DNA from 4 places in the Aeromonas sp. R6-2 genome. Region 4 is predicted to be linked to each of the others. Evidence: riboswitches for the same ligand, from Rfam matches in the RefSeq annotation. Region 4 holds a riboswitch; each other region holds the start of a gene.
The links. Region 4 has a riboswitch for cyclic di-GMP ahead of gbpA (N-acetylglucosamine-binding protein GbpA). Riboswitches for the same ligand answer to the same signal wherever they lie in the genome.
Positions count from the first base shown of each region.

Region 1 (7,335 bases), on a different contig from region 4:
AGATGGCCCGGGTGCGATCCAGCACGATGGCTGCCGAGGCATCCAGTGCGGTAGAGGAGAGCGCCATAACACAGGTGAAGGTGAGTAACTTTTTCATCGGTATCCCATTACTGACAGGTGATTGTCTTCGTCGACAGGTCGGTCACATCGTGTGGCGCCACAAACTTGCACTGGCGGGCACCACTCCAGGAGAGCACAAAGGATTCATCGGGCTTGACGCCGGTCAGGTAAACCAGCCCCTCTTCGTCGACCACGGCCGCCATCTTGCCACTCTCCTTGAGTACGGTGGCACCAAAGGGAGGAACGTTACCATCGCTCAGTCGCAGGGTGGCCAGCAGCTTGAAGCCCTGGGCAATCTCAAACGCGCTGTAGCCGATGGCCCCCTCGGTCAGGGTCCCCTGCCTGATGGCGTTGACGGCGTCGATGTCGTCTCTTAGTGAATCCACATCGACCCGGGTGTCACTCTTGCGATAGTCGGTCACATCCCCCAGCACCGCCACACCAAAGGCGTTGGTGACGCTACGACCATTGTTGAAGGAGACACCGCTCACCTCACCGGTATCGACCATCATACGGGTGCCACCACGACGGGTAGCCTGGTGCAGTGCCGCGCCGTGTTCGGTCACGGTGAGGCCACCGCGCAGACTGCCACCGATCGAGGTGTACTCGCTCTGTACGCTGTAGGCATTGAGGCTCAGGGCACTCAGGGCGCCGTCATGGTTGTAGTAGCCTCGCACCACCCCGTGGCCATTGCTCTGTACTCCGGCCCCCAGCTGATAGGTGTCATTGGGACGGCTGTAATCCTGATAGGTCGCCAGATGGGTGACATTGCCATTGGAGGATTGCACGCTATAGCCTGCGTTCTTGCGATCCCCGATAGGCACGCTGAAGGTCAGGGTCACACTCTTGTCATCCTCATAGTTCTCATTCTTGGTCTTGTAGGCCGAGACATAGAGAGAGATATCCTTGAAGTCACCCAGATCGAAGGTCTTGTTGATGGTCAGCCCGTAGCGATCTTCTGCATCGTGGCTCCAGTAAGTCCTGTGGGTGTAGTCAAGGTAGGCGGTCAGGGCCTTGGCCGGCTCGTCGGCCCAGAAGGTCTTGTTGGCCGTGATGGTGTAGAGCTCCTTGTCACCCCAGGTGTTGTAGTCATCGCTATCCACCAGACTCTGGTTGTTCTCGAGCCGCTCCTTGTTGTTGAGGAACTGGGACATGGTCATGAAATTGTGCTGGGAGAAGCGATAGCCGGCGAAGGTGATGGCACTGTCATACTCGTCGAACTGCTTGGCATAGTTCAGGCGAAACGACTGGCCAATCTTGGTCGAGAGACCGGGCAGCTTGGCGATAGACTGGCTGATATCGGCCGAAACGGCCCCCAGGGCATAGAGATCGCGGCCGATACCCAGGCCCCACAAGTTATATTCGCCACCGATCAGGGTTCCTCCGTAGAGAGACCAGGAGTTGGCCACCCCCCAGGAGAAGTCTCCGGTCACGAAGGCAGGCCCATCCACCTTGTGCACGTCGTCGCTCGATTCGGAAGGTGCGCCAACTGCCAGGTTATAGCGCACATAACCCGGGCGGGTCAGATAGGGAATGGTCGCGGTATCCACCTGAAAGGTGCTGACGCTGCCATCTTGCTCCTCGACGCGCACGTCGAGACGGCCCCGGGTCGAGCTGTCGAGATCCTGAATGCGAAACGGACCGGCCGGCACATTGGTCTCATAGATGATGCGGCCAGACTGGGAGATGGTGACCTTGGCGTTGGTCTTGGCGATACCGCTCACCTCGGGGGCATACCCCTGCAGGCTGGGAGGCAGCATCCGCTCGTCATTGGCCAGGCTGATCCCGGTGTAGCGGAAACCATCGATGATCTGGGAGTTGAGCTGTTGCTCACCCAGAGTCAGCTTGGCGGCCATTGAGGGCAGGGGGCGGAAGGCATAGATACGGTTCAACTCGTTTTTGCTGCGGCTGTCGCTGCCCCAGTAGGAGGCGAGTTGATAATCCCCGCGCAGGCGCCATGCCCCATGGTTGAACCCCAGGGTGCCATAACTACTGACGCTGCCGTTGGACGTATCGCGCCCCTCGGTGGCCTGCACGTTGAGGTTGTAATCCAGCATCATGCCGGTCACCCCGTGCTCCCACTGCTCCGGAGGAATCCAGTTGGGGTCGCTGTACTTGAGCCAGGCCTGGGGCATGGCAATCCTCAGCACCCCTTCCCCAATCCGGTTGGAGATGACGACCCCGTCCAGCGCCAACAGATCGGCACACTCACCGTCATGCCAACGGCCCACCCTGGTCCGGGCATCATCGGTCAGCGCCATCTTCTCGACCGCTTCGGGAGAGATGCAGGCGACACCTCCACTACCGGCACCTTCCCGTTCGTAGAAAGGTACCTTCTGCAGGGGCAACTTATTCTTGTTGATCTCGATTTCGAGGTAGTAATCCCCCGGCAAGATATACCCGTCCTGGGCAAACTGGGAGAGATCTATCTTGGTCCGTTCATCAAGATCGAGCGCATCAATATTAAACTCAGTCTCGGCACATACGTTCTTTGCCAATAACAACAGCGCAGCCACCCCGATCAAAAGTGCCGCTTTAATTCGCTGGTGCTCAGTGACAAAACTTAATATTGAATGACTCATACATCACTCTAAACACATAATAAGACTCACATTTCGTGGTATCTACACAAGCCGGAAGGCTTACAAATATCGAACTTCGAGCAGGGCCGTATCGCCTTCGAATGTCTCATCGAGGTGAACCTCGAGCCGACGCTCATGCTGGGACGTTCTCGGAGATTCGGAGATATTCCCCCCCCGCGGGTCTCTGCGCTGCAACTTGACCATAAAAGGGAAAACACCACCGGCATTCTGATCGATGCGGCAGCCACTCACCCCCAGAACCAGATCAGACGGGTTGACCTGCTCCAGGATCAGGGCACAGGCGGGTTCTGTCACAGTACCGCTCAACTCCTCGGCCGCCAGAGGCAAGGCCAGCAGACCAAGCAGCGTGACAAGAGTCATCTTCATGGCGCAACTCCGGTAATGACGGGTGAAGCGCAGTGGCCAAGCCACTGCACCCGGTATCACACGTCAGAAAGAATTACTCGTAGGCCAGAGTAAAGTTGGTGGTCGCGGTGAAGGCGCCAGCCTGCAGCGGGTTGGTGGTTTGATCCTCATAGCCCTTCAGCACGGCGCTGAAGTCCAGTTGGTTGTCACCGTTTACCAGCTTGTAGGCAGCAGTCGGAGTACCCAGAACGATCGGAGCGCCGCCCGGAGCGGTCATCTTGATGCCGGCACCGGCAGCCTGGCCGCCGCCGATCACCAGCAGGCTGCTGTCGACCGGATCCTGGGCACCGCTGAAGGTCACCTTGACGGCATCATCGGCCTCGGTGATCTCGCAGTTTTCCAGCTTGATGCTAAACGGCTTGGAGTTGGACTCGCCACCCTTGACCAGCTCCTTGGTGCTGATTTGGCCCATTTCAACGACCTGGTCAACAGACTCGGGAGCCACGGAGCAGGGGGCATTGATGATTTCGCCATTGAAGGTGACCTTGCCGGAACCCTGGCCTGCAGCAGAGGCAGCGCCAGCCATCAGCAGGACACCCATCGCAACTACAATCTTATTCGCTTTCATTCGTTGATACCTTTTTATTCATGACTTACGTGTCGAAGCCGAAAAAAAGGGGTGGCCTGGAGTCACCACCCAAATTTTGAACGGCTGTATTGGGGCCAAGCCCCGCGAAACGACCTGTCATCGGCATCAACACAGGGGGAGTGAAAACCGCTCCCCAAGCCCGCCGAAGACATCCCATAGCGTCGTCTCGGGGGCAAAGTTATCCATCACCTTGATGCGTATCAAATACATTTTAATTAATAGAGATTCTTTTAAATTCGCTTTAAAATCAAGATGATATAAACATCATGAACATTGTTGTTGCGGCCTGGAGCCTGACTGTCATCGCACGCAATTTGTACACATCGCGAACGAAAAGCAGGATTAAAACACTCCGGCAACAAACCAGAAACAACTAGAGTTATTGCTCAATGCACACCCAAATGCCTCCCTCCCCCGCAAGTAGCTCCCTCATCCACCAGAGCTGAAGCAGAGCGCACTCACTCCGGGACAGTCACACATTTATTGCTCAATTGATTTCTCAAATGGGGATGATATGCTCTAGACATGATGTAAAGGGCAAACCGATTGAAAAGTCGGGACGCAAAGCCACCGGTCTAAGGGTAGCAATACCTAAGACAGCGGAGCCGCCATTAGGAAGACGAGTGTGCTTCTGATCTCTTTGTCTTTCAGATTGCGTTGCCCTTTTCGAACAACGACTTGTATCGAAAAGGACAGACTATGAATATCCAAACCGCACTGAAACGCACCGTTTCACTCTCCCTGCTCACCATGGCAGCCTTTGCAGCCCACGCCGATAACGGCACTGTGACCTTCAACGGTTACATCAACGAGGCGCCCTGCTCCATCACCAGTGACAGCATTACCTGCTACTCAGGAGCCAAGCGGCAAGATCTGGATATGACCATGCTGCAACACTCTGGTTCACTGGCAACCATCAGTAGCCAGATCGACTATCGCGTCTCCCCCACGAACAGCAATGTGGCCATAGTGACGGTGAGCTACCTCTGATCGTGACGAGGCAGAAGCCCCTCTCTATCCAAAGGGAGGGCTGGTGTGATCCATGTCAGGTTTTTTATTTCCGCCTGTTGCTTCCCACCCGAATGGGGAGAGGGGCGATAACCCCAAGGAGATGGGGTGATACCAGTTTCGTAAGGGGTCTGACCCCTTTCCTCTCTTCTTTTTCCCCATTGCGATCCAATTGAAGCCAAAATAGAGTGCAACTCCTTCCCACCTCATTCAAGGAGTTACACTGTGCGAACCCTGATCGGCAGCCTCTGCCTGCTCGCAGCGCCCCTCGCCGGAGCCTATAGTCCCTCCGACTGGCACCAATATGGCGCCAGCGCCCCCGAGACCCGCCAATTCGAATCGACGCAGAGCACCCAGCTCTTCCGCCTGACGGCCACTACGTCGTCGGCCCGCTGGCAGCAGATGCACATCTACCGCACCTATCGCTGGCAAATCGACGGCCTCAAACAACAAGCCGAGCGCCAATGTGGTGACAAGCAAACCCGGATAGAGCAAGGGTGGCGGATCCGCACCCAGCTGTGCGAATTGAGCCTCAAGGCCGGCACCCTGATTCAGGCCGAGAGCCAGGACTTCGGCTACGGCCTCTCATCGTCGGGATGGAGTGCGCTCCCCGACACACCGACCGGGTGGCGCGGCGATCGCCTCGCCCTGCCGCAAGCCCTCGCGCTGGGTCAGGAAGAGGTGGAGCTGGATCGCTGCCAGCTGGATGCCAAGGGGCGCTGCCCGAGTGACGAATGGCACTACGATCCCAGGCAATGGGAGCAGCTTCAGGTGATGGAAGAGAGCCCCAGTGAGCGGGATGGTCGCCTCGATCACATCTTCTATCGGCTCTCACCCAAGAGTGAGAGCACCGCCGCCAAGATGGTGCGCGAGCTGCATGTGTGGCGCCAGCATCAATGGCAACCGGATCCGGCCCAGGCCATTGAGGAGTGTGGCGAGCCCAGGACCCGTGAAGAGGCGGGAAACACCCTCACCGTCCGCACCTGCCGCCAGCTGCTGCCCATCGGCAGCCAGATCAATGTCACCCTGCATGACACCGGCTATATGATGCCAGCCGACAAAAACGAGTGGCAGCCACTGCCAGAAAGTGACAGCTGGCAAGAGGCCAAGACCCTGAGCCAGCCTCTGGTGCTGGCCACCACAGAGGAGCAGCTCGACTGCCGCAAGGCCAATGGCCTTCCCTGCGCCGAACCCACAGAGCCGGACCTGGACCTCCTCGACGCCGAGGCCGCACGACTGGTCGCCGACGTGAGCGGCGCCGACAAGCCTGCATGGCAGGCAAACTATGGCCACGACGATGCCAAGCTGATGGCCGCCATTCGGGGAATGCAAGCCCTGCTGGACGCCAACCGGCCGACTCACCCCGCCATGGACAAGTTGCTCTACTATGTGCGTGCCCACAACTACTTCGGTGGCGTTGCCAGAGAGAGCAACGAGACCGCTCGCGCACTGGCCCGGGTGATGGTCGCCCTGCTCAACCACCCGGCTCTGCTGGGGAATGAGCCGCAGGATGAGGCTGGCACCGTGCTGGAGGCCTGGAGCGTCGCCGCACAGGGGCAACTCGGGCAAATGGCCTTCCGTCAGGCTGCCACCCCTATGCCGGCCCAACTGATCCGCGCCCTCGACTACGCGGTACAGCATGCGGCCGTCATCAATGGCCACAAGCCGTGGGCCGATGGGCTGTTTGAGCTGCTCAATCTGATCGACTATGCCAGCTCCCACTCGCGCGATGCCGACTTCGGCCCCGCCCTCATCGGGCAAGAGCCCGCTCTGCGCCGTGCCATGCTGGCGCTGGGGGAGAGCGAGCTGGCCCTGTGGAAGCGCCGGGATGGACAGGCTGATTTGTTTGTATTCAATAACATACTCGATACCTACACCCGCCTCTACCGCATGATGCAGGACCAGGACGCCAGCGGCAGTGAGGCCTATCGCGACAGTCTGGATCGGGATGTGATCGCCCTGCTGAACCGACACGGCCTGGTGCCCGGCGGCGCCCAGAGTGCCCGCCTGCTGGAAGAGGTCTCGCTCACCCTCTCGACCTACTACCTGCGTCACACCAATCGCAGCGCCGCGGCGTGCAGCGAAGGCCCCTTGGCCGGCTACTGCACTCCCATCCGGGTCGAGGAGATATTGCCGTTCAGCCACACCTGCTCGCCGACCCTCTCACTGCGTGCCCAGGATCTGGATCAGGCACAGGCCGAGCAGATCTGCCGCGAGCTGGGTGATGAGGAACAGCGTTTCCATCGGGTGATGGAGACAGGTTGGCAACCGGTTGCCGACGATAACAACCGCTCCCTCGAGCTGGTAATCTTCGACTCTTCCGATGATTGGAACCGTTACGGCGGTGCCCTGTTTGATGGGGTGTCGACGGACAATGGCGGCATCTATATCGAGGGGGAGCCGGCCCGTCAGGACAACCAGGCCCGCTTCTTCGCCTATGAGGCGCAGTGGAAGCGCCCCGCCTTCCAGGTGTGGAACCTGCGCCATGAGTATGTTCACTATCTGGATGGCCGTTTCAATCTCTATGGAAACTTCGGCCACTACCCGCTCAACCGCACCACCTGGTGGGCCGAGGGGTTGGCAGAGTACATTGCCCATGGGCAATGCTTCGCCCGCGGCCTCAACGCCGTCACCCAGAGCCCGGCCGGACAACGCCCGTCGCTGCAATCC
Region 1 covers NZ_JBFODE010000063.1:141,103-148,437, reverse strand. Annotated here, with positions in the region: gene AB5Y48_RS17225 (molecular chaperone) at 1-97, opposite strand, end outside; gene AB5Y48_RS17220 (fimbria/pilus outer membrane usher protein) at 108-2,642, opposite strand; gene AB5Y48_RS17215 (hypothetical protein) at 2,703-3,029, opposite strand; gene AB5Y48_RS17210 (fimbrial protein) at 3,103-3,636, opposite strand; cyclic di-GMP riboswitch class I at 4,184-4,270, shown strand; gene AB5Y48_RS17205 (fimbrial protein) at 4,357-4,647, shown strand; gene AB5Y48_RS17200 (collagenase) at 4,891-7,335, shown strand, end outside.
Region 1: another riboswitch for cyclic di-GMP. It lies ahead of AB5Y48_RS17205 (fimbrial protein); the one in region 4 lies ahead of gbpA (N-acetylglucosamine-binding protein GbpA).

Region 2 (7,335 bases), on a different contig from region 4:
CCAGATCGGCCAGCCGCTGGCGATCCTCTTCACAGAGGAAGATGGCCACGCTCTCCTGCCCGGCCGGCAGACCGGCGAGGGCCTGCTCCACCTGCAGCAGCACCTGGCCCGGATTGAGGGTGAATTCGGCCTGGATGACCCGACGCACGACCTGGGTCACCACCTGAGACAAGAGGTTCTTCTGAGCATCGAGCTTCTCCCGTGCCAGGGCACTGAGCTGCTCCTGCAGGGCCGGAAAGGGCCGCAGCGCCTCGTCGAAGCGGGCCTGCCCCTCGGCACGCCCCTGCTCGACCCCTTGCTGGTATCCCGCCTGGAATCCCTGCTGATGCCCCTCCTGATGACCGCTCTGGCGTCCCTGGGTCAGGCCATCCTGATAGCCCTGCTCCAGCCCCTGCTCGACCCCTTGCCGGTAGCCGAACTCGAACTGGGCCTGCTGACTCTGCTCCTCTCCCTCCCCCTGCAACGGGGGGAAGCGATAGAGGCGGGTCGCCCCGGGGGCCAGCTTGCGCAACCTGTGACTCATGCCGCCCTCCTCAGCTCACCGTCGGCTCTTCGAAGAGCTGATACTCGATCTCGCCCTGCTCCATCAGCTCGCGAACCAGCTGCATCACCTCTTCGCGGGCCTGCTCCACCTTGCGCAGGGAGACCGACCCCTGATCCTGGATCTGGGCCTCGAGCGCCTGGGCCATCCGCTTGGGCATGGAGGAGAGCACCGCCTTGCGCAGGGGCTCTTCGGCCCCCTTGAGGGCCACCGCCAGCAACTCGGGCGGCAGCTCCTGCACCAGCCGCTGCAGTGTCTCGTCGGACTGGCGGCGCAGGGTGGCGAAGTCGAACATGTTCTTCTCGATCTCCTTGGCCATGTCGAGGTCGAACTCGCGCAGCTGCCCCAGCATCGCCTCCTTGTTGCCCTGATAGCGGTTGAGGATGTCGGCCGCCTGCTTGACCCCGTTGACCTTGGCGCCGGACTGCTCCGCCACGAAGGTGAGGCAGCGATCCAGGGTCAGACGCAGCTCACCCAGCACGTGTTCACTCACCGAGGTGAGGTTGGCGACCCGCAGCAGCAGATCGTCGTGCAGGGGAGCCGGCAGGGCATCGAGCACCGCCGAAGCGGTTTGGGGCGGCAGGAAGGCGAGCAGCACCGCCTGCATCTGGGGGTGTTCGTTGCGGAAGAAGCGGGCCAGCACCTCGGCCGGTACCCACTGCAGACGCTGAATATCCTGGCTTACCGAATCCCCGTACAGGCTGTCGAGCAGGCTGCGGGCAAGGCGCTGGCCCAGGGCCAGATCCAGGGTCTGCTCCAGATACTCCCGCGAGGCACTGCCGATACCGCTGTGCTCACGGTAGTCGTAGAAGAACTGCTGCAGGGTCCAGCGCGCCTCGTTGGCACTGACGCTCGGCATGCTGGCCATCCGTCCGATGAGACGCTGCACCTCGTCGCGGGAGAGCTTCTGCATCACCTTGGCGGCGGCTTCGGTTCCCATGCTGAGCAGCAGGATGGCGGCCTTCTCGAGGTTATCGATGTCGATATCGACCGCCGCCTGATTGAAGTTCATGTTATTCATCGCCACTCACCCATGCCTTGATCACCTCGGCGACCCGATCCGTATCCTTGTCTACCAGCAACTGCAGATGGCGCAGTTGCACCTCGAGCTCGGAGCCCGGCTCCGGCAGGGCGGCGAGATCCAGCTCGCTCAGGGCGGCGCTCTCTCCTTCGTGGCGGATCAGGCCATGAGCCATGGGCTGGGCCTCGAGCTCGTCGGCAACCCGACGCTGGTGGGCGATGGCCCCGGTGGCCTGCTCGGCCGACTCGTCGTCCTGCTCGTCATCCACGACGGGCTCGGGATGGTGAATGCGCACCAGATGCTTGACCAGGGGACGGATGCCGAAGATGACCAGCACCAGACCCAGCAGCCCCCCCACCAGATAGCGCAGGGAGTTTTGCCAAGCCGGCGATTCCCACCAGGTGGATTCAGGCGGTGCCACCAGCACCTCCTGGCTGAAGGGGAAGCTCTGCAGGCTGATGGCATCCCCACGCGGGGCATCGAAGCCCACCGCCCGCTCCACCATCTGGCGGATCTGCTCGAGCTGGGTCTCGTTCCACCCCTCCTTGGGGGCGACCTGGCTGTTGAGCAGCACAGAGACATTGAGCTTCTCGAGACGCCCCTGCTGATAGCGGGTATGGGTCACGGAGCGGCTGTTCTGATAGCTCTTGGTGAGTTCACTGCGCTCGCTGCGCGAGTCGTTGCTGCGTGCCTGCTGCTCACTCCCTTGTGCCGGCTGCTTGTTGGCCTGGGTCTCGGGCGGTCGGTTGGAGAGGGCGCCGGGGATCCCCATGGCGAGGGCGTCGACGCTCTTGTCGAACTTGCTGCTCTCCTGGGTCACCACGCCGTTGGGATCGATCTGCTCCTGGGTCTCTTCCACCGCGCTGAAGTTGACGTCGGCGGCGACCTGAACCCGGTAGTTGTTGCTGCCCAGCATGGGGAGCAGCATGTCGTTGGCCCGCTGGCGGATGTACTGCTCCAGCTTGCGCACATAGTCCATCTGCTGGACGCTCAGCTTGCCGAAGACCATCTTGTCCCCGTTTTCGCTGGTGAGCAGCTGACCGGTCTGATCGACCACGGAGACGGCCCCCGGCTTCATGCCGGGGATACTGCCGGCGACCAGGTTGGTGATCGCCTCCACCTGGCCCGCATCCAGAGTCTGGCCGGGGATGAGATCGAGCATGACCGAAGCGGTGGGCTTCTCCTCGTCGCGCCCCACGAAGAGGGTGCGCTTGGGGATGGCCAGGTGGACCCGGGCACTGCGCACCGCATCCAGGGCGATGATGGTGCGCGCCAGCTCTCCCTCGAGGGCATGACGGTAGCGCACCCCTTCCATAAATTCGCTGGTGCCCAGACCCGTCACATTGCCGAGCCCTTCCAGGCCGGCCGGCATGGCGGCCCGTACCCCTCGGGCGGCCAGGGCCATCCGCACCTGGGCCAGCTGGCTCTCCGGCACCAAGACCTGCCCCGAGCTCTTCTCGAGGCGGAACGGCACCTGCTCCTTCTCGAGCAGCTCCATGATGTTGGCGGTGTCGTAGAGCTCCTGCTTGCCGTAGAGGGGGACGTAGTTCTGGCTCGAGGTCCAGAGGATGATGACGATGGTGCCGGCGACGATGGCCGCCAGCAGGGCGATGGCCAGCACCGACTTGTTGTCGCGAGAGAGTCTGCGCCACTTCTTCAGCCCCTGCTCCAGGCGCTGACGCAGATCGAGCTCCTGCCCGGTGGCAGGCATGTTGTTTACCACTTCACTCATGAATCACCCTCAGAGCGGCATGCGCATGATGTCGTCGAACCCGGTCATCAGCTTGTTACGCACCTGCATCAGGGCTGAGAAGCTGAGGCCCGCCTTCTGGCTGGCCACCATGGCCCCCACCAGATCGTCGCTCTGCCCCGTGTCGACGGCGGTCATCATGCGTGAGGAGAGATTCTGCTGGGCGTTGACCCGGTTGACCACATCACGCATGGCGTGACCAAAGGAGAGATCGGTGTCGACACCGGATAAGGGCAGCCCGGGCTGGGTGGCAATTCGCTCCATCTCCTGCATCCGGTTCAGCAGGGCGACCTGGGAGGTCATCATCTCGATCTTCACGGGCACTTCCTCATTGTTGGATCTGCAGGTCTATGTCGATGCCCTGCTCACGCATGGCCGCCAGCTTGTAACGCAAGGCGCGGGTGGTCATCCCCAATGCCTCGGCGGTACGCGCCCGATGGCCCTCGAAGCGACGCAGGGTCTCCAGCACATAACGGAATTCGGCCTGACGGCGGGTCTCGGTGAGTCCGTCTACGACGACCGACTCGGTCTCGCTCGCGACGACACCGGGCAACATCAGATCGGCGGGCTGAATATGCAATCCTCGCGCCATAATGAGAGCCCGCTGAATCACATTCTCCAGCTCGCGCACATTGCCGGGCCAGCGATAGGTCTGCAGCAGCAGCGAGGCCTCCAGGCTGAAGCGGTAACCGGGCTGGGGCGCGTGACAGGCCAGGAAGTGCTCGGCCAGGGGGAGAATATCCTCCGGGCGATCCCGCAGGGCAGGCCAGGCCAGAGGAAGTACATCGAGGCGATAGAAGAGATCCTCGCGAAACTCGCCGCGAGCCACCAGCTCGCGCAGGTCCCGGTTGCTGGCGGCGATGATGCGCACGTCCAGGGGGATGATGCGGTGGCTGCCGAGCCGCTCCACCTCGCGCTCCTGCAGCACCCGCAGCAACTTGGCCTGCAGGGGCAGGGGCAGCTCGGAGATCTCGTCGAGCAGCAGAGTGCCACCGTTGGCCGCCTCGAACTTGCCGGGCTGGGCGGTGACGGCACCGGTGAAGGCCCCCTTGGCATGACCAAACAGGATCGATTCGAGCATCGACTCGGGGATGGCGGCGCAGTTGATGGCGACAAACGGCTTGTCGGCACGATCCGACATCTCGTGAATGTAGCGGGCCAGACACTCCTTGCCGGTCCCCGACTCCCCCCCGATGAGCACCGAGGCGGAGGTCTTGGCGGCGCGGCGGGCAAGTTGCAGCAGCTGCTGGCTGATGCGGGAGACGGCGATGAGATTGGGCTCCCCCTGATCGATCAGGAGGGCGCCCTGAATGGCATCGGCCAGTTGGCGCGCGCTGAAGGGCTTGATGACGTAATCGGCGGCGCCGCAGCGCATCGCCTCGGCCACCAGAGCCCCCTGGCGCTCGTTGGCGGCGACCATGAGGCGTCCGCTGGGGAGCGCGGCGACCAGCGCCTTCATCTCCCGGCAACACACCTCGGGTTGGCAGGTGAGATCGAGCACGATGAGATCGCAGGAATGGGCAGATAACCAGCCAAGCGCCTGGTCGATATCGGGAAGATGGGTAAAGCCGACCCGGGCTAACCTGGTGACCTCGGGGGCGGTGAAGGTGGTCTCCTCCTCGCTGCCAATCCAGAGCAGGGACGAGTGAGCGGCGATAGTGGGCTCACTGTGCAAGAGTGCGCCATGATGCGTGTAACCGTGCATAAAAATGGAAACCCCAACAGGTTGGGAACCGAAAGGAAGCACGCGAAAGAGAGGAGAGAGGCGGTATTCATGCAGCCCCGATGTCACCACAGGGCGACCCGTCCTTGATCCTTGGCAACCCCGCTATCGTCAACGCTGTCGCGTTATTAGACCGGAGGCTTTGCGTCCTGACCTTTCAGTTCAGTTTGCCTTTTCAAACAACCAAGCATTCTGCGGCAGGTGCTGCATAGCACACCGGCGTGTTAACAGAGCAGCCGTCTAGTTGTTAAGCTTTTGATTATTTTGTCTTTAACGGCTTATGCGTCACCGTTTGGCGCAGATCATATCGGCTTTTGAGGAGAGTGCAAGGTCCAGTTCAGGAATTGGGGCTTCCCCGTGAGGAAGCCCTTTTCCCCAACCCTTACCCCAGGGTTCCCACCACATCAACCCGCAACTCTTCGGGGATTTCATTGTAGGAGAGCACCTTGAGCCCACGGCAGAAGGAGCGGGCATAGCGGGAGAGCAAGGGACGCAGCTGGGGCATCACCACCAGCACGGGAGGATGCCCCAACTGCTGCAGCTGGGTCTTGACCAGCGGCATGTTCTGCTGCAGCTGGGCCAGCAGTTGGGGATCGATGGGGAAGCTGTCGAGGGAGACCTTGCCCTGCTGCTGGGACTGGCTGAGCGCGGCCAGCAGGGTCTGCTCGAGGCGATCATCCAGGGTGAAGGTCGCCAGCACGTCCCGTTGGCCGATGGCCTGGCGCACCAGCTGGCGCTTGAGGGCACAGCGCACATCCGAGGCGAGCAGGACCGGGTCCTTGGTGATCTCGCTCGAATCGAGCAGGGTCGTTGCTATGGTGCGAATGTCCACCAGGCTCACCTGCTCGCGCAGCAACTGGCGATAGACCCGCAGCTGCTGCATCTGGGTCAGGGCCAGGTTGAGCTCCTCATTGAGACGCGGCGACTGGGTGGCCAGATGCTGCCCCAGCTTGCCCACCTCGTCGTGACCAAACAGCTCGTCCAGATGCTCCCGCAGCAACTTGCTCAGGTGGGTGGCGATGACGGTGGCCGAGTCGACCACCGAGTAGCCCAGATTGAGGGCCTTGGCCTTGATATCGGGCAGGATCCAGACCGCCTCCATGCCGAAGGCGGGATCCTGGGTCAGCTCCCCGTCCAGGGCTCCATAGGTCTGGCTGCTGCCGATGGCCATCAGCCGCTGACAATCCACACTGCCGCCGGCCAGGGCCACGCCGGCCAGCTTGATGCTGTACTGCTCCGGCTGTAGCTGCAGATTGTCACGCACCCGGATCTCCGGTAACAGGAAGCCATATTGCTCGGAGAGGGTCTTGCGAATGCCGCGTACCCGGGAGAGCAGCTCGGCCCCCTTCTCCTGCTCGGCCAGGGAGACCAGACGATAACCCAGCTCGATCACCACACTGTCGAGGGCCGGCAGATCCTGCCACTCCAGCCCCTGGGGTTCGCGCAGATCCATCTGCCGGGCGATCTCCTCGGCCGCTTCCAGCTCGGGGGCGGCGGGTTGACGCCGGCTCACCCGCCAGCCACTCCAGGCCAGCACGGCGGCGAAGCTCAGGAAGGCCAGGGTCGGCATGCCGGGCACCAGGCCGAGTATGGTCATCACTGCCGCGCCGGTATAGATGACCCGGGGTGAGGCGAGCAGCTGCTGGCCCACCTGATCGGTCATCTCCCCTTCGTCATTGACCCGGGTCACTATGATGGCCGCCGCGGTGGACATCAGCAGGGAGGGGATCTGGGCCACCAGGCCGTCACCTATGGTGAGCAGGGCATAGCGCTGGAAGGCTTCCGCCACCGGCAGTGCGTGCTGGAAGATACCGATGGAAAGACCACCGATCAGGTTGATGATGAGCACCAGGAGACCGGCGATGGCGTCCCCGCGCACAAACTTGGAGGCGCCGTCCATCGCCCCGTAGAAGTCCGCCTCGCGGGCGATCTCCTGGCGTCTGGCCCGCGCCTGATGCTGATCCATGATGCCGGCGTTGAGATCCGCATCGATGGCCATCTGCTTGCCGGGCAGGGCATCCAAGGTGAAGCGGGCCGATACCTCGGAGATCCGCTCTCCCCCCTTGGTGATGACCACGAAGTTGATGATCATCAGGATGATGAAGACCACCAGGCCCACCACATAGTTGCCGCCGATGACCACCTCACCGAAGGCCTGGATCACCTTACCGGCGGCGTCATTGCCCTCGTGGCCGTTGAGCAGTACCACCCGGGTCGAGGCCACGTTGAGGGAGAGCCGCATCAGGGTCGCCACCAGCAAGACGGTGGGGAAGACCGAGAAGTCGAGGGGGCGCCGCGTC
Region 2 covers NZ_JBFODE010000072.1:54,825-62,159, forward strand. Annotated here, with positions in the region: gene AB5Y48_RS19335 (FliH/SctL family protein) at 1-523, opposite strand, end outside; gene fliGL (lateral flagellar motor switch protein FliGL) at 534-1,562, opposite strand; gene fliF (flagellar basal-body MS-ring/collar protein FliF) at 1,555-3,222, opposite strand; gene AB5Y48_RS19350 (flagellar hook-basal body complex protein FliE) at 3,304-3,630, opposite strand; gene AB5Y48_RS19355 (sigma-54 dependent transcriptional regulator) at 3,641-5,017, opposite strand; cyclic di-GMP riboswitch class I at 5,128-5,217, opposite strand; gene lfhA (lateral flagellar biosynthesis protein LfhA) at 5,418-7,335, opposite strand, start outside.
Region 2: another riboswitch for cyclic di-GMP. It lies ahead of AB5Y48_RS19355 (sigma-54 dependent transcriptional regulator); the one in region 4 lies ahead of gbpA (N-acetylglucosamine-binding protein GbpA).

Region 3 (7,335 bases), on a different contig from region 4:
GCCTCCGGCCATCGCATCAAAACCAAAGGTGTGCCCGTCGAACGGCGGTTGGCACTCACCGTCCAGACAGGCCGCCTGGTCGCTGCGGGTGGGGAAGAAGTTGGGGATGAAGCGCCCCTTGTCCCCGTCCCAACCCCAGGCGGAGTTGATCTGATCGGCGCTGCGATGGACCGAGCCACGAAAGCCGTCCACATAGTGGCCAAGACCGAAGTTGTGCCCCACCTCATGACTGAACTCGTTGCCAAGGGAGGCATCCAGGGTGACGATGCCGCCCCCGCCCGAGCCCCCGTGCACCTGAACCCCATTGACATAGTTGCCGCGGCTGTTGTGCGCCGTCAGCTGGGCCACCACGAAGGGATGGCTCCCCTCCCCTTCGCCGGCCGTGCTGTTGATGCCGTAGTTGGCATTGTCGATCCCGTGGGAGATGAGCTCCTTGCCGATACGCTGGCGCATGGTGCCCGTGTGCCATCCCCCCTGACTCGGATCCACATCGGTCAGCAGGGTGCCGTCGGGCAGCATGACCTCGGTCAGGTAGAGGGGCGCATACTGGCTGACGACCATCCGGCTGGCCGGAATGGTCTGGAAATATTCCCGCTGCGCCTCTTGGTCCCTGGCGAAGTCGAAGCGACCACGCGGGGTCGTCAACATGCCGATATCGATGGTGTGAAGCAGCAGCTCCCCGGGCGCCCCCACCCTGAGGTCGGTCAGCTCACCGCTGAGCGCCCCCTGACGCAGGGTGAGCCTGAGCCCCGGCACTATCCAGTCGGCGGGCAACTCGCCGCTCCAGGTATCCGGCGCATAGGTGATTCGGTTGTTCTCCAGCTCTCCTTCCCGGAACCACTGGCCGTTAACGAACTTGAACTGCAGGGTCTGACCCCGGGAGACGGTCACCTGGCGATCGCCATAGAAGAGGGTCGAGTTGTAGCCCGCATCGGAACGAATGCGCACCATCTTGCCCTCCAGCTCCCCGAAGGGCAGGTAGATGTTGCGTACCCAGCGCCCGTCTGCGGTCCGGATCTCCACCAGGGGGCTCTGCGCCAACTTCTCCCCGAGGAAGGCGCCGCTCTTGTCATCCAGTCTGGCCAGCTCGGCACTGCTGCTGATGATGAGCGGATCCCCCTGGGGCGGGGTGAAGTCCACCCCCTCGTCCGGCACACCGGAGAGGTGATAGACGGTCCGGGGCAGGGCCGAGGGAGGCGCCAGAGAGAGGGTGCCAAGCAGCTGGCCGCTCCCGTTACGGGCCTCGAGTTGCATCGGCGTCACGCCGTCGGACTGGAGTGGCTGCACCAGCAGCAGACTCTTGCGAAGCGCAGTCAGGGTGGGCTGACGATCTCCCTCCCCGGGATGGGCGGGCAGAATCTGGCTCTGGGCAAACTGCACCCGGGCCGCCAGAGAGCCCACCAGATCGTTGGGCCCCCGGGTGTCGTTGAAGAGAAGGGGGGTGGCGGCAGCAGGTAAAGAGAGGCCTGCCAGGGCCGCCATGATGAGCCTGGTCGTGTGTGTGATACGCATTGTTGTTCTCGTTGTTGACGGGGTGGGAAGTGGGGCATACCAACGGCATGCCCCGGGTATTCACGAAGATTAGTTACAGCTGGCGGCTCCCACGTCTTGCCAGACGTCGTGCTTGCCGGGCTCGTTGCCGCGGGTCCAGTACTGGGCCTTCCACTGACGGCCGTTGTGGTTGACCCGATCGCCGCCGTTGTAGGCGACACCGGCATCCCAACCGAGCTGTACCTGGCTCAGCAACTGCCACTGGTCGGCAGTACGGCTCGGCTCGTTGCCCTGAGTCCAATACTTGGCCTGCCACACCAGCTGGTTGTGGCTCACCTTCTCGCCGCCGTTATAGGTCTTGCTCCCCTGCCATGCAGGCCAGTTGGCCGCCTCCGGGTCAGTGGTCTGGCAACCGCCCCCGGTGCTGGCAGGCTTGACGGTCAGGCGCGTCGCCACGCTGGTATCCAGCGCGCCGTCGGAGACGGTCAGGGTCAGATCATAGGGGGTATCGGCGGTAACGCTCGGGCCTGTGACCACCAGGGTGGCACCGGTTTGCCCGGTGGCGGTGAGGCCGGCGGGTACCGTCCACTGATAGGTGAGCGCGTCCCCGTTGGGATCGCTGGCGCTGGCCTGGATGGTCACCTGCTTGCCCGACTCCACGCTGGCGCTGGCCGGCACAGTGACCACGGGAGGCAGATTGGGCTGGGGTGCCTTGTTGGTCACCACCACCTGATCGCTGGCCTTGAGCCCCTGATCGTCGGTGACGGTCAGTTCGAACACCAGATTGATGTCGGAACTGACCCCGTCGAGCACCACTCTGGCCTTGGCCTGACTGGCGTCGAGCAGAGAGGCTTGCGGGCCCGAGAGCTGCTTCCAGCTGTAGGTCAGCACACCATTTTCCGGATCGTGAGAGGCGCTGCCGTTGAGGATGACCTCGGTCGGGCCGGTCGCGCTCACATCGCTGCCGGCATTGGCCACCGGCGGCTTGTTGACCGGCGGAGTGGTGCCACCATCCCCATTGCCGAGCCCTTCGTGCATGGCGTTGAGGATGTCGCCGTTATCGGCGTCGATCTCCCAGGCGAACAGACCACCCAGCTGGTTGGCCTGCACGTACTGTCCCTTGGCCTTGACCGAGCGGTCGTTGTCGAAGCTGATCAGATCGCCGGTACCGGCGTTGAACAGATAGGGGGCCTCGGCCATCTCGTCATACCCCTTCTCCCAGCCTGCGCCCATACGGTTGTTGACGATGTCGCGATAATCCACGACGCCGTTCTCCCAGGTTCCCTTGACCGGGCCGGTGGCGGTACCGGTGAAGGGGTTGCCGGCCTGATAGCCACTCACCCCGGTCCAGCCCCGACCATACATGGCGGCACCCACCACCAGCTTGCCGGGCTCGACCCCCTGATCCAGCATCGCCTTTACCCCCTTGTCGGTGGTGTACTTGGTGGCCGGATCCCAGCTCGCCGCGTAGAGGTTGGTCTGGTGACCCAACTCGGTATTGCTCCAGGCGCCGTTGAAGTCGTAGCTCATCAGGAAGATGTGATCCATGTAGGGCTGGGCCGCCTTGTAGTCCACCTTGGCGATCTTGTCGCCACCGGCACTGATGGCCGAGGTGAGCTCATACTTGCGCCCGGTCTGGGCCTCCAGCTCGTCGAGCATGGCACGCAGCTCTTTCATCAAGGTCACATAGGTCTGGCCATCGTTCGGCCCACCCAGGCCGGGATTGGCCCCCTGTCCACCCGGGAACTCCCAGTCGATATCCACCCCGTCGAAGAACTTCCAGGTCTGCAGGAACTCTTTCACCGAGGCGACGAAGGTGTCGCGCTTGCTCTTGTCACCGAGGAAATAGAAGGGGTCGGAGAGGGTCCAGCCGCCCACGGAGGGGAGAATCTTGAGATCCGGGTAGGCCTGTTTGAGCGCCATCAGGGCACCGAAGTTCCCCTTGTAGGGCTCGTCATAGGCGGTCAGGCCGCTCTGGGGCATCTGGATGGCGGCCCAGGGATCGTGCATGGCCACCTTGAAATCTTCACGACCGGCACAGGCACGCTGCAACGCCTCGAAGCTCCCCTCGATGGCCTTGAGGCTGTCATTGATGCCGTTACCACCGCAGATGGGGGTGAAACCGTAGAGGATATGGGTGAGGTTTTGGGCCGGGATCTTGTCGACGGTAAATTTGCGACCATAGACACCCCACTCCACGTAGTAGGCGCCCACCACCTTGCCCGACTTGTTGACGTAGGGCTTGTTGTTCTCCTGCAGCGGCGCCTTGAGGGGTTTGAGGTGGCTGCCGTCGGTGTCGGCCACCACTATCTCCTTGGCGTCTGAGAGGGTGCAGCCATCCCCATTACAGAGGGCCACCTGCATCTGGTAACGCCCCCCTTTGCTCACCTTGAAGGTGGCCGTGCCGGAGGCCGCAGCCGGACCGGACCACACCTCCTTGCCATCGAGCAACACCTTGGCAGTCTGGCCGACATCGCCACTCCAGAGGTTCCAGCTCACGCTGACATCGGCAGCGTCTTTGACCTTGACCAGCTTGTTGTAGGCGGTGGCAGCCTGATCCACCTCGATGATGGCGAATTTGGTCTCACCCCAACCTATGGTGGGTTTACCCGGTGCCGCCGCATGCGCAGTGGTCGCCGCCAGGGTGCCGACCAGCAGGGCCAGCGGTGTGAGTTTTGGACTTAGCATAGTGAAAATCCCTGTTTGTTATGGAGTTTTCCCCCGCTTGGCACGAGGGTGTATCACCGCCGAGCCATCGGACCCAGGGCAAGGCCAGATGATCAGAGCAGCATTGCAGCAAGCCGTTGGCATCGAGGTGTGCCTGTTATAGGCACCCGGCGATACCGCTGCTTTCGAAATTGTGTCGTTTTTTTGGTCATCGCCCGATACATCATCGGGAGAGGTTGCACCGGGAGCAGTGCCAGAGGAGGCGCTACCCCGGTAATAGCCGAACAGGTGAACGCAACGGACAGGTACGGGCTACCCCTTGGCAAAGGCGGCCCAACAACCCGTGGAGGCCCCGCTATCTTAGGTCTTTCAGACCCTTAGACCGGAGGCTTTGCGTCCCGACCTTTCGACCGGTTTGCCCTTAACACAACTTGTTTCGCGACGAAAATAAATCGCATACCAAATATAGGGGGGGAGCAGGAAGAAAGGCCACCTAGTAAAAATGACAGGTGATAAGTATTCAAAGTGGTCCTGTTACGGGAAACGGACGATAAACATCCCCCAATGGGGGGCTAACTCCCCCGTTTCCACTGCAACAAGCCACTTCTATTCGGTGATGAATAATGGGAGCTGCGTCACGCCACGTCGCCAAGCAGGCTGTTCATCAGGGCTCGCAGCTTGAGAGGTTTGACCGGCTTGCTCACATAACCGTGGCCCTGCTCCCGGATACGGCGCAGCAGATCCGGGTTACGATCGGCGCTGATGATGATGCCGCGGATCGGCTCACCATGAAGAAGCCGCAACCGCTCCAGCGCCTGCAGACCACTCTGTCCGCGATCCAGGTGGTAATCGGAGAGCACCAGATCCGGCACAAACCCGCTCTCCACGGCGTTGCTGGCCCCCTCGGCATCCGCCACACAGCGCACCTCGCATCCCCAGCGGCGCAACAGGGACTCCATGGCCAGCAGGATCTCCGGCTCGTTGTCGATGCAGATCACCCGGCACCCCGCCAGCAGTGAGTCGCTGGCGGCCACAGGCATACTCGGCCTGAGGCTGACCCCGAGGGGGGCGACGCAGGCCAGGGTGAGGGAGAAGACTGAGCCACGCCCGGGCCAGCTGCGCATCCCTATCTGATGGCCCAGCACGGTGGCGATGCCACGGGCGATAGCCAGCCCGAGTCCAAGCCCCTGCTCCATAGCGGTGCGGGAGTGGTCGAGGCGCAGAAACTCCTCGAAGATCTCGCTCTGCTTCTCTTGCGGTATGCCGGGGCCGTTGTCCCATACCTCGATGCGCACTCGATCGCCGACCCGGCGACAGCCGAGCAACACCTTGCCCCCCGGGTTGTAGCGAAAGGCGTTGGTGAGGAAGTTCTGCAGCACCCGGCGCAGCAGCCTGGCGTCCGAGTGAACCGTCAGGGAGCAGGGCACCACAGTGAGGTCCATCCCGCCCGCCTTGGCCAGCACTCCGAACTCCGCCTGGAGGGTCTCCAGCACCCCGGCCAGGAGAAAGTCGCTCTTGCGCGCCTTGAACTTGCCGGCCTCGAGGCGGGAGATATCGAGCAAGTCCGAGATGAGATCCTCGGCCGCCTCCAGGGCCGTGTCGATGCGCTCGGCCAGGTGCGCCGGCTCACCCGGTGGCAGCTGCTCGCGCAGGGCCGACGCAAACAACTTGGCGGCATTGAGGGGTTGGGTGAGATCGTGGCTCACCGCGGCGAGAAAACGGCTCTTGGAGTGGTTGGCCCGCTCCACCTGCTGGTTGACCGCCAACAGCTGAGTGTTGAGCGCCGAGAGCTCGCGGGTGCGCTCGGCGACCCGGGCCTCGAGCAGCTCGTTGGCCTCACGCAGCACCCGTTCCGCCTCGCGAAACGGGGTGATGTCGGTGAAGGTCATGACGAAGCCGCCCCCCGGCATGGGGTTGCCCTGCATCTCGATAACCCGGCCATCCGGGCGCTCCCTGGCGGAGACGTGGCGGCTGCCGCTGCGCATGTGGGCCACCCGCCGCGCCACCTGGGCCTCGATCTCCCCGGGGCCGCACAGCCCCTGACTGGCGTTGTGGCGAATGATCTCTTCGATGGGACGCCCCGCCTGGATGAGACCTGGAGGATAACTGAACAGCTCGACGTAGCGACGGTTCCAGGCCACCAGCTTGAGCTCCCTGTCCACCACCGAGATCCCCTGGCCTATGTGCTCGATGGCCCCCTGCAGCAGATCCCGGTTGAAACGCAGCAGATCCGAAGCCTCATCGACGATGGTGGCGATCTCCTCGAGCTGCATGTTGTGCCCCTGCAGGGCGGAGGCGAGCACCAAGCGTGCCGACGAGGTGCCAAACACCCCGGCCAGTAGCCGCTCCGTATGCACGATAAGCTCGGGAGTGGCCTGCATGTGCGGGGCCAGGGTGCCGCCGCGTTCGGCGGCAAAGCGGCCGAAGGCACGCTTGACCCGGCTCGGTCCGAGGAAGCGGGTGGCCAGCATCTCCAGCTCCTTCACCGTCACCCGGGCCTGATAGAGGGCCGAGGTGTCCCGGCTCGGCTTGCCGACGAAGTTGGCTGCCTGCAGCCGCTCGCTCACTGCGGGCCTGGCCAGCAGTGACCCGGCCACATAGCCGGCGAGGTTGAGCAGCAGGCTCAGCAGCAGGCACCAGGCGGTGACGCTCACCTCCCGCAGCCAGGGCAGATCCGGCGGTGCCAACAGGCTCGCCAGGGGGGAGCCGGCCAGCATGCCGCTCTCGTGCAGCAGGGTCAGCAGCCAGAGGGTCAGGCCGGGGATCAACCCCAGGTAGACCCCCTTGCGATTGCCACGACGCCAGTAGAGACCGAGCAGCAGGGCCGGCGCAAACTGGGCGACCGCCCCGAAGGAGAGAAAGCCGATCCCCGAGAGACTGGTCATCTCCCCGAGCCAGAGGTAGAGCCCCCAGGCGGCCAGCAGGATGAGCAGGATGGCGGCCCGGCGCACCCGCAGCAGCAGGCGACCGAGCCGATCGTCCTGGCGTCGCTGCCAATAGCGGCGCAGCAGCAGGGGCAACACCAGATCGTTGCTCACCATGATGGCGAGCGCCAGGGTCGAGACGATCACCATGCCGGTCGCGGCCGAGGTCCCCCCGAGGAAGGCGAGCAGCGCCGCGGCGTCGTAACCCAGGGTATGGGGCAGGCTGATGACGAAGGTATCGGGCGAGACCCCC
Region 3 covers NZ_JBFODE010000015.1:16,943-24,277, forward strand. Annotated here, with positions in the region: gene AB5Y48_RS02490 (M66 family metalloprotease) at 1-1,512, opposite strand, end outside; gene AB5Y48_RS02495 (glycosyl hydrolase family 18 protein) at 1,582-4,179, opposite strand; cyclic di-GMP riboswitch class I at 4,501-4,588, opposite strand; gene AB5Y48_RS02500 (PAS domain-containing hybrid sensor histidine kinase/response regulator) at 4,794-7,335, opposite strand, start outside.
Region 3: another riboswitch for cyclic di-GMP. It lies ahead of AB5Y48_RS02495 (glycosyl hydrolase family 18 protein); the one in region 4 lies ahead of gbpA (N-acetylglucosamine-binding protein GbpA).

Region 4 (7,335 bases):
CAGTGATTTGAGCACACACTTGGCCATGGCCATCAGAGCGCCGGTGTTACCAGCGCTGACACAGGCCGATGCCTCTCCCTGTTTGACCAGATCGAGTGACAGGCGCATGGAGGAGTCTTTGAGGTGACGCAATGCGTGGATAGGCTTGTCTCCCATGCTGACCACCTGGCTGGCATGGAGAAGGCGCACACGGGGGTGGGTAAGCAAACCGTGCCGCGAGAGCAGATCATGACAACGTGAGAGATCCCCAACCAGCACAAGGTGTAACTGGGGCATAAGCGACAGTGCCTGCACGGAGGCAGGCACTGTAACCGGGGGGCCGTTGTCTCCCCCCATCATGTCTAACGCAACGGTGAGCGCAGACAAGGGCTCGCCTTAGGCGATAACCTTTTTGCCACGGTAGAAACCATCGGCAGTCACGTGGTGACGACGATGGGTTTCACCACTGGTCTGATCAACAGTCAGGGCAGCAGCGGTCAGGGCATCGTGGGAACGACGCATGCCACGCTTGGAGCGGGTTTTACGGTTCTGTTGTACGGCCATTTAGGCTAACTCCTAATTCACTTACGTTTGAGTTCTTCAAGAACTGCAAAGGGATTCGGGCGCTCATCAGCAGGTTCGATATGACCCCAGCTCATCTCCATCTTCCCTCTCGGGCACTCATCCACAGGGTGCATGGGTACCAGAGGCAGGGCGAGGATGAGTTCATCCTCGAGGATCTGATGCAGGTTTATCTCCCCATTTTCATCCAACTCAATGGGCTCATAAGCTTCCGGCAGCTCTTCCTCGTCAGTTCTTTCGAACATCGGAGTGTAGACAAATTCGGCTTCGCAACGGTGGGCAAATGACTCTCCACAACGTTGGCAAACCAGATTGACCTCGGCATGGGCAGTGCCTTTCATAACGGTCAGTCTCTGGACATCTTTACCAAAGTGCAGTGACACATCCACATCACCGAGCAAGCCTGCGGTTGATTCCTCCAGCCTGGGCATCTGCGACTTTTCCACAACCCCGACATAATCGAGGAGCTTCAAGGCACTACGGACTGGATCAACCTTAACGGGCAACTTCACCTTTTGCATAGGGCGCGAATGATATAGTTCCAAGAGGTTATAGTCAAAGGAAAAACCATTTATTGCGATGATTTTTAACGCACAACTCCCTAGAATGCCGGGACCTGCCCTCATCGGAATAACAGTATGCCAGAAAAAGTGATCCTCGCCTCCACTTCTCGCTATCGGGCGGCCTTGCTGGCCAAACTTGGGATGGCATTTGACACCGAAGCACCCCGTGTTGATGAAACGCCTCTGCCCGGAGAAACGGCTCCCGAGCTGGTACTCAGACTGGCCATCAGCAAGGCGCAGGCGGTGGCCGATGGTCGTGATCATGGGTTGGTGATCGGCTCTGATCAGGTGTGCGTCTGCGATGGACGCATCCTCGGCAAGCCCGGCAATTTCGACAACGCCCTGACCCAGCTCAAGGCGGCCCAGGGAAGCCGCGTGATCTTCTACACTGGCCTGTGTGTGATCAATGCAGTCAGCGGTGAGAATCACTCTCTGGTAGAGCCCTTTACCGTCCATTTTCGCACCCTCGACGAGGCCGCCCTGACCCGCTACCTGCTGGCCGAGACCCCCTATGACTGCGCCGGGAGCTTCAAGAGTGAAGGCATGGGGATCACCTTATTCAGTGCACTCGAGGGGCGCGATCCCAATGCCTTGATAGGGCTACCCCTTATCGGCCTGGTGGAGCTCTTCAAGCGCCACGGACTCGCCCTCCCCTGACAAGGGTGAGGCTACCCCTTGCGAATTATGGAAAAGAGGCCTGACGGCCTCTTTTCCTTTCATTGCGTCTCTTGATACGGGTCAATTCACCTTGTCCCAGGCGCTCTGCCAATGGGAGCCGCTACCTGGCTCATACTGGGTGGCGCTGCTGGTCCACTGGGTACAATAACCACTATAGGGGAAGGGCTTGCAGCGGTAGATTTGACCATCTTTTGGCTGCAGCACCCGGGTCCCCGCCTCATAGCGCTTGAGTCCCTCCGGGAAGCGGTAGTCGTAACTCTGCCCCACCTCGCTGAACATCAGATCGGCGGTCTGCTGCAGTGCATCCCCACCCTTCTTGGGGATCCCCTTCACGACCAACTGATGATGGCCGGCACTGAGTCCCTCAAGCGCCAGGCTCAAGGTACGTTGCTCATTGGAGAGCTCCTGGCTTACCTCACCACGGGCAACACCACCGTGATCATACAGCGTGGCCGTTACCGTCATCTCCCCTCGCACCGTCACGATAAAATCCAGGGTCAACTTGCCTTCATTGAGCAGATGATCGCTCGGCAGAGTGCCAATCGACAGACTCTGCTCGAGGGGTGGTTGCTGCTGCTCAACCTGGATTTCGACGCGTTCCAGACCGCTTCCCTGTTTGAGATAGAGGAGGTTCTGCCCATACACCGGATTGAAGGTGCCATCGCTGCCCTGCTGACCAGCCCGAATATTGACCTGCTCGGCATTGATGCGACTCGCCAGTGCATGTGCCCAGTTGTTCTTCTGCCCCTGCTCTTCACTGGCGATGGTGAGCGTGGTCTGCAGATCCGCGCGCTCTCCATTTGCATCGAAGACCCGAGTCAATACCCGGTCTCCCATCTCCAGATCCAGTGAGGGGTAGATGGCCCCCCCCTGCTGCCAGGGCGAGGAAGGCGGCTCACCACCTCGGAAGCGAGCATCGATGAGGTTGTAGAAACTGTTGCTGGTGTCCCCCACTTCCCATACCCCCAGGATCAGCTGATAGCCGGAGCGCTCTGGCAAGGTGCAAGCGTGGGTCATCACCTTGGGAGGTTGTTTCATACCCCCATCGATGACACAGAAGGGGGTGGGTTCGAAGGCGTCGCGGGTCAGTGGACGATTGGGATCCCACTCGGGGCGCGTCAGGTAGTAACGCCAGTTTCGGGTGACGTGGTTGGCGGTAAAGGTCCAGGTGATCGCCAAGGGGCCGGCGCTCACCTCGCGCTTGGTCCAGCGATCGCTGGTCTGGGCATTGAGCTCGCCAAATTGACGGTGACCTGCCGAGGCGATCTGTCCATCCGGCGGCCCTCCCTGAGGAAATCCCGATGGCGCCTCCAGGCTCTGAGGCTCCCACTGAATGGCGCCGCACTGGATATTGCCGCCGCTCTTGCACAAGGCATTGCGCGATTCGGGGGTACTGATGTAACCGTGAGCGACTACGGCACTGCTGGCACCAAGGGTACAGAGCAGAGCCAGGGCTCTGAGATGGGTGGCTGTCATACACTCCTCGCAAAAACATGAGTTGAAAGACAGTCACTTGGCTTTCGCACTGGCGCCAAAGCACCAATGGCAACCCCGCTATCATGGGCATGTGCCGTTAGACCGGAGGCTTTGCGTCCTGACCTTTCGAGTCAGTTTGCCAAATGACCTGTGTGATCGAAAACGTCGGGGATCGACTTTCTTCGACTCACGAAGCATCTCATGTGCGATCGTTTAATCAATGACAGATATAACAGCGCAGGACGAAACCGGTAATATAGCCATAACTGACTGATTTGTTATGACCAAATCTGACATTTTGGGAATTCGGTGCGGCATACGGCCAGTGCAGAAGGGCAGATAACGCCCCATGAGAAACGACTCCCCACCGGGGGCGGTGGGGAGCGCAAGCGAGCGGTTATCGCTCCAGAGTATTCAAGAAGGCGTCCAGTGACTCGCCAAGAGGGGCTTCGACCTTGATCTCCCGCCCGTCGGCCGGATGAGCGAAGGTGAGGCGCCAGGCGTGCAGGAACAGGCGATTGAGCCCCTTTTCACGCATTTTTTCGTCAAACTGCCTCTCGCCATACTTGTCATCACAGGCGATTGGGTGACCGGCGTGCTGGGTATGCACGCGGATCTGGTGAGTACGTCCCGTGATGGGGCTGCACTCCATCAGGGTTGCCTCGGCAAACTGGCGCACGATGCGAAAACGGGTCTCGGAGGGCTTACCCTCGGCACTGACACGCACGATGCGTTCGCCCGACTGCAGCTCGTTTTTCTTGAGCGGCGCAGTGATCACCTTGACGTGGGACTGCCAACAGCCACGGACCAGCGCCAGATACTGCTTACGCATGGTCTTGACCCTTAGCTGCTCATGCAGGCTGCGCAGGGCGCTACGCTTCTTGGCAATGAGCAACACGCCCGAGGTGTCACGGTCCAGGCGATGTACCAGCTCCATGAAGCGGGCCTCGGGACGCAGGGCCCGCAGTCCTTCGATGACACCGAAGCTCAGCCCGCTGCCACCGTGTACCGCCATACCTGAAGGCTTGTTGAGCACTATGATGGCATCATCTTCAAACAGAATCTGACCTTCGAGACGCTGTATGCTGCCAAGGTTGGCCGATGGCAGCTCATTTTTCTCTGCAACCCGAAGGGGCGGCACACGCACCTCATCTCCGGTTTCCAGCTTGTACTCGGGCTTGACGCGTTTTTTGTTTACGCGAACTTCGCCTTTGCGCAGGATGCGATAAATCAGGCTCTTGGGGACACCTTTAAGCTGAGTCTTGAGGAAATTATCGATGCGCTGCCCTTCATGCTCAGCCTCGATGGTGAGCAGCTGCACTTGTTGTGTGATCTGTGTCATAGGCCGCGAATTCTAGCACCCTCCCCCCACCCTTGGCTGCCCTGTTTTTGCAAAAAGCGTGAAAATTGCTGCCTTGCTATGAAACCGATTTAAATGGGATAATAACGACGGTTTTGTAAGACCGCTCAAGCCTTGTACAACGTGGGCGTTTCATCTCCCATTCCGCCCGTCAGGCCAAGCGAAGTCCCTGTGCCAAGGAGCGATGTTGCAGCAGGGTGAGCGCAGTGCACAAAACCGTTTTGTCTTCACACTGGAATCCTTTTCATCCCTGCTACATCAGGGCATGACCGATGCGCCCAAGTTTGTTGCGCCTCATGCGTACCCCAACCGGGAGGTTGCCACCGTATGCTGCAGACCCGAGGCCGGCGCAGGACAGGAGCGTGTGAAGGAACACACATGACACAACAATGAGAACTCAATGAAAAGAATGCTAATCAACGCGACTCAGGAAGAAGAGTTGCGCGTAGCGCTGGTTGACGGACAACAGCTCTACGACCTCGATATTGAGAGTCCGGGACACGAGCAGAAGAAAGCCAACATCTACAAGGGCAAAATCACCCGCGTAGAGCCCAGCCTCGAAGCTGCTTTTGTCGACTACGGCGCCGAGCGCCACGGTTTCCTGCCTCTCAAGGAGATCGCCCGCACTTACTTCCCCTCCGGTTATTCCTACCAAGGTCGTCCCAACATCAAAGAAGTGGTCCGCGAAGGCCAGGAAGTGATCGTCCAGATCGACAAGGAAGAGCGTGGCACCAAGGGTGCAGCCCTCACCACCTTTATCAGTCTGGCTGGCAGCTACCTGGTGCTGATGCCGAACAACCCGCGTGCCGGTGGTATTTCCCGCCGCATCGAGGGTGACGAGCGGACCGAACTCAAGGAAGCCATGAACGGGCTGACCGTGCCGGACGGCATGGGCCTCATCGTGCGCACCGCCGGTGTGGGCAAGTCCCAGGAAGAGCTGGAGTGGGATCTCAACGTCCTGCTGAACCACTGGGAATCGATCCGCAAGGCCTCCGAAAACGTGGCCGCACCTGTGCTCATCCACCAGGAGAGCAACGTCATCGTGCGTGCCATTCGCGACTACCTGCGTCGCGATGTGGGCGAGATCCTGATCGACAACCCGACCGTATTCGAGCGTGCCAAAGCCCACATCGAGCTGGTGCGTCCCGACTTTATCAATCGGGTCAAGCAGTACAAGGGTGAAGTCCCCCTGTTCAACCACTTCCAGATCGAGAGCCAGATTGAGTCGGCCTTCCAACGTGAAGTGCGCCTCCCCTCCGGCGGCAGTATCGTCATCGATCCGACCGAGGCGCTGACCTCTATCGACATCAACTCGGCGCGCGCCACCAAGGGTGGTGACATCGAGGAGACGGCCCTGCAGACCAACCTGGAAGCAGCCGACGAGATAGCCCGCCAGCTGCGCCTGCGTGACCTGGGTGGCCTGATTGTCATCGACTTCATCGACATGACCCCGGTGCGTCACCAGCGCGAGGTGGAAAATCGCCTGCGCGAGGCCGTGCACCAGGACCGCGCCCGCATCCAGCTGGGCCGCATCTCCCGCTTCGGCCTGCTCGAGATGTCCCGTCAGCGTCTGCGCCCCTCTCTCAACGAGTCCAGCAGCCATATCTGCCCCCGTTGCCAGGGTCAGGGCGTGATCCGCGACAACGAGTCACTGGCACTCTCCATCCTGCGTCTCATCGAAGAAGAGGCGATGAAGGACAACACAGAGCAGGTGCATGGCCAGGTGCCGGTCGATGTTGCCGCCTATCTCCTCAACGAGAAGCGCGCCGCCATCGCCAGCCTCGAGCAGCGTAACGATGTGCGTGTCTATATCATCCCGAACCAGCATCTGGAGACCCCACACTACGAGGTGACCCGGATCCGCAAGAACGAGATCCCGGAAGCAGCCAGCTACGAGCTGAAGACCGAGGTGGTCAAGCCGACCTACCAACCCCGTCAGGTGCAGGTTGTCGAACGCGATCAACCGCTGTTGCAAGGCTTTAGCCAGCCGTCCAAGCCGGCCCCTGTAGCTCCTGTTGCGGCTGCCCCGGCCAAGGTGGACGCCGAGCAGACCAAGCCCGGTTTCCTGAGTCGTCTGTTTGGCTCTCTGTTTGGCACCGCAAAGGCGCAAGCCGAGACTGCCGTCCCGGCTGCCGAGCCGGAGCAGAAGGCCCATCAGAAGGGGGATACCCGTCGTCGTCAGCCACGCGAAGAGCGTCAGTCCCGCGGTGAGCGCAGCAACGAGCAACGCCGTGACCGTCGTCGTGACGAGCGCCCTGCCCGTCCAAGCGATGAGCAAAAGAGCGAAGCTAACCGCGAAGAGCGCAACAAGCGCCCCCGTCAAGAGCGTGAACCTCGTGAGGAGCGCCAACCGCGCCAGCCCCGTGAGCCCCGCGCTGAGCGTGCACCGCGTCAGGAGCGTGAGCCTCGTGCCGAGCGCGTCCCCCGCCAGGAGCGTGAACCCCGCGCAGAAAAGCCGGTGCAACAAACGACCCAGGGCGTGAGCGAAGAGCAGAGCGTACGGGTTGAAAAAGAGCAGCGCGTTGCCGAGCGCCGCGAGCGTCGACAGATGCGCAAGCAGGTTCGTGTCGAGGTCAGCGAGTCCGCAGCCATCACCGAGCCGGTAGCTCAGGCGGTAGAGGCCGTAGTCGCGGCTCCCGTGGTAGAGCAGGCTCCGGTCATCGCAACCGAAACCGTACGGGAGTTCCAGCCCGAGCT
Region 4 covers NZ_JBFODE010000006.1:82,815-90,149, reverse strand. Annotated here, with positions in the region: gene plsX (phosphate acyltransferase PlsX) at 1-366, opposite strand, end outside; gene rpmF (50S ribosomal protein L32) at 376-543, opposite strand; gene yceD (23S rRNA accumulation protein YceD) at 561-1,082, opposite strand; gene AB5Y48_RS00705 (nucleoside triphosphate pyrophosphatase) at 1,200-1,781, shown strand; gene gbpA (N-acetylglucosamine-binding protein GbpA) at 1,863-3,278, opposite strand; cyclic di-GMP riboswitch class I at 3,344-3,429, opposite strand; gene rluC (23S rRNA pseudouridine(955/2504/2580) synthase RluC) at 3,676-4,620, opposite strand; gene rne (ribonuclease E) at 5,039-7,335, shown strand, end outside.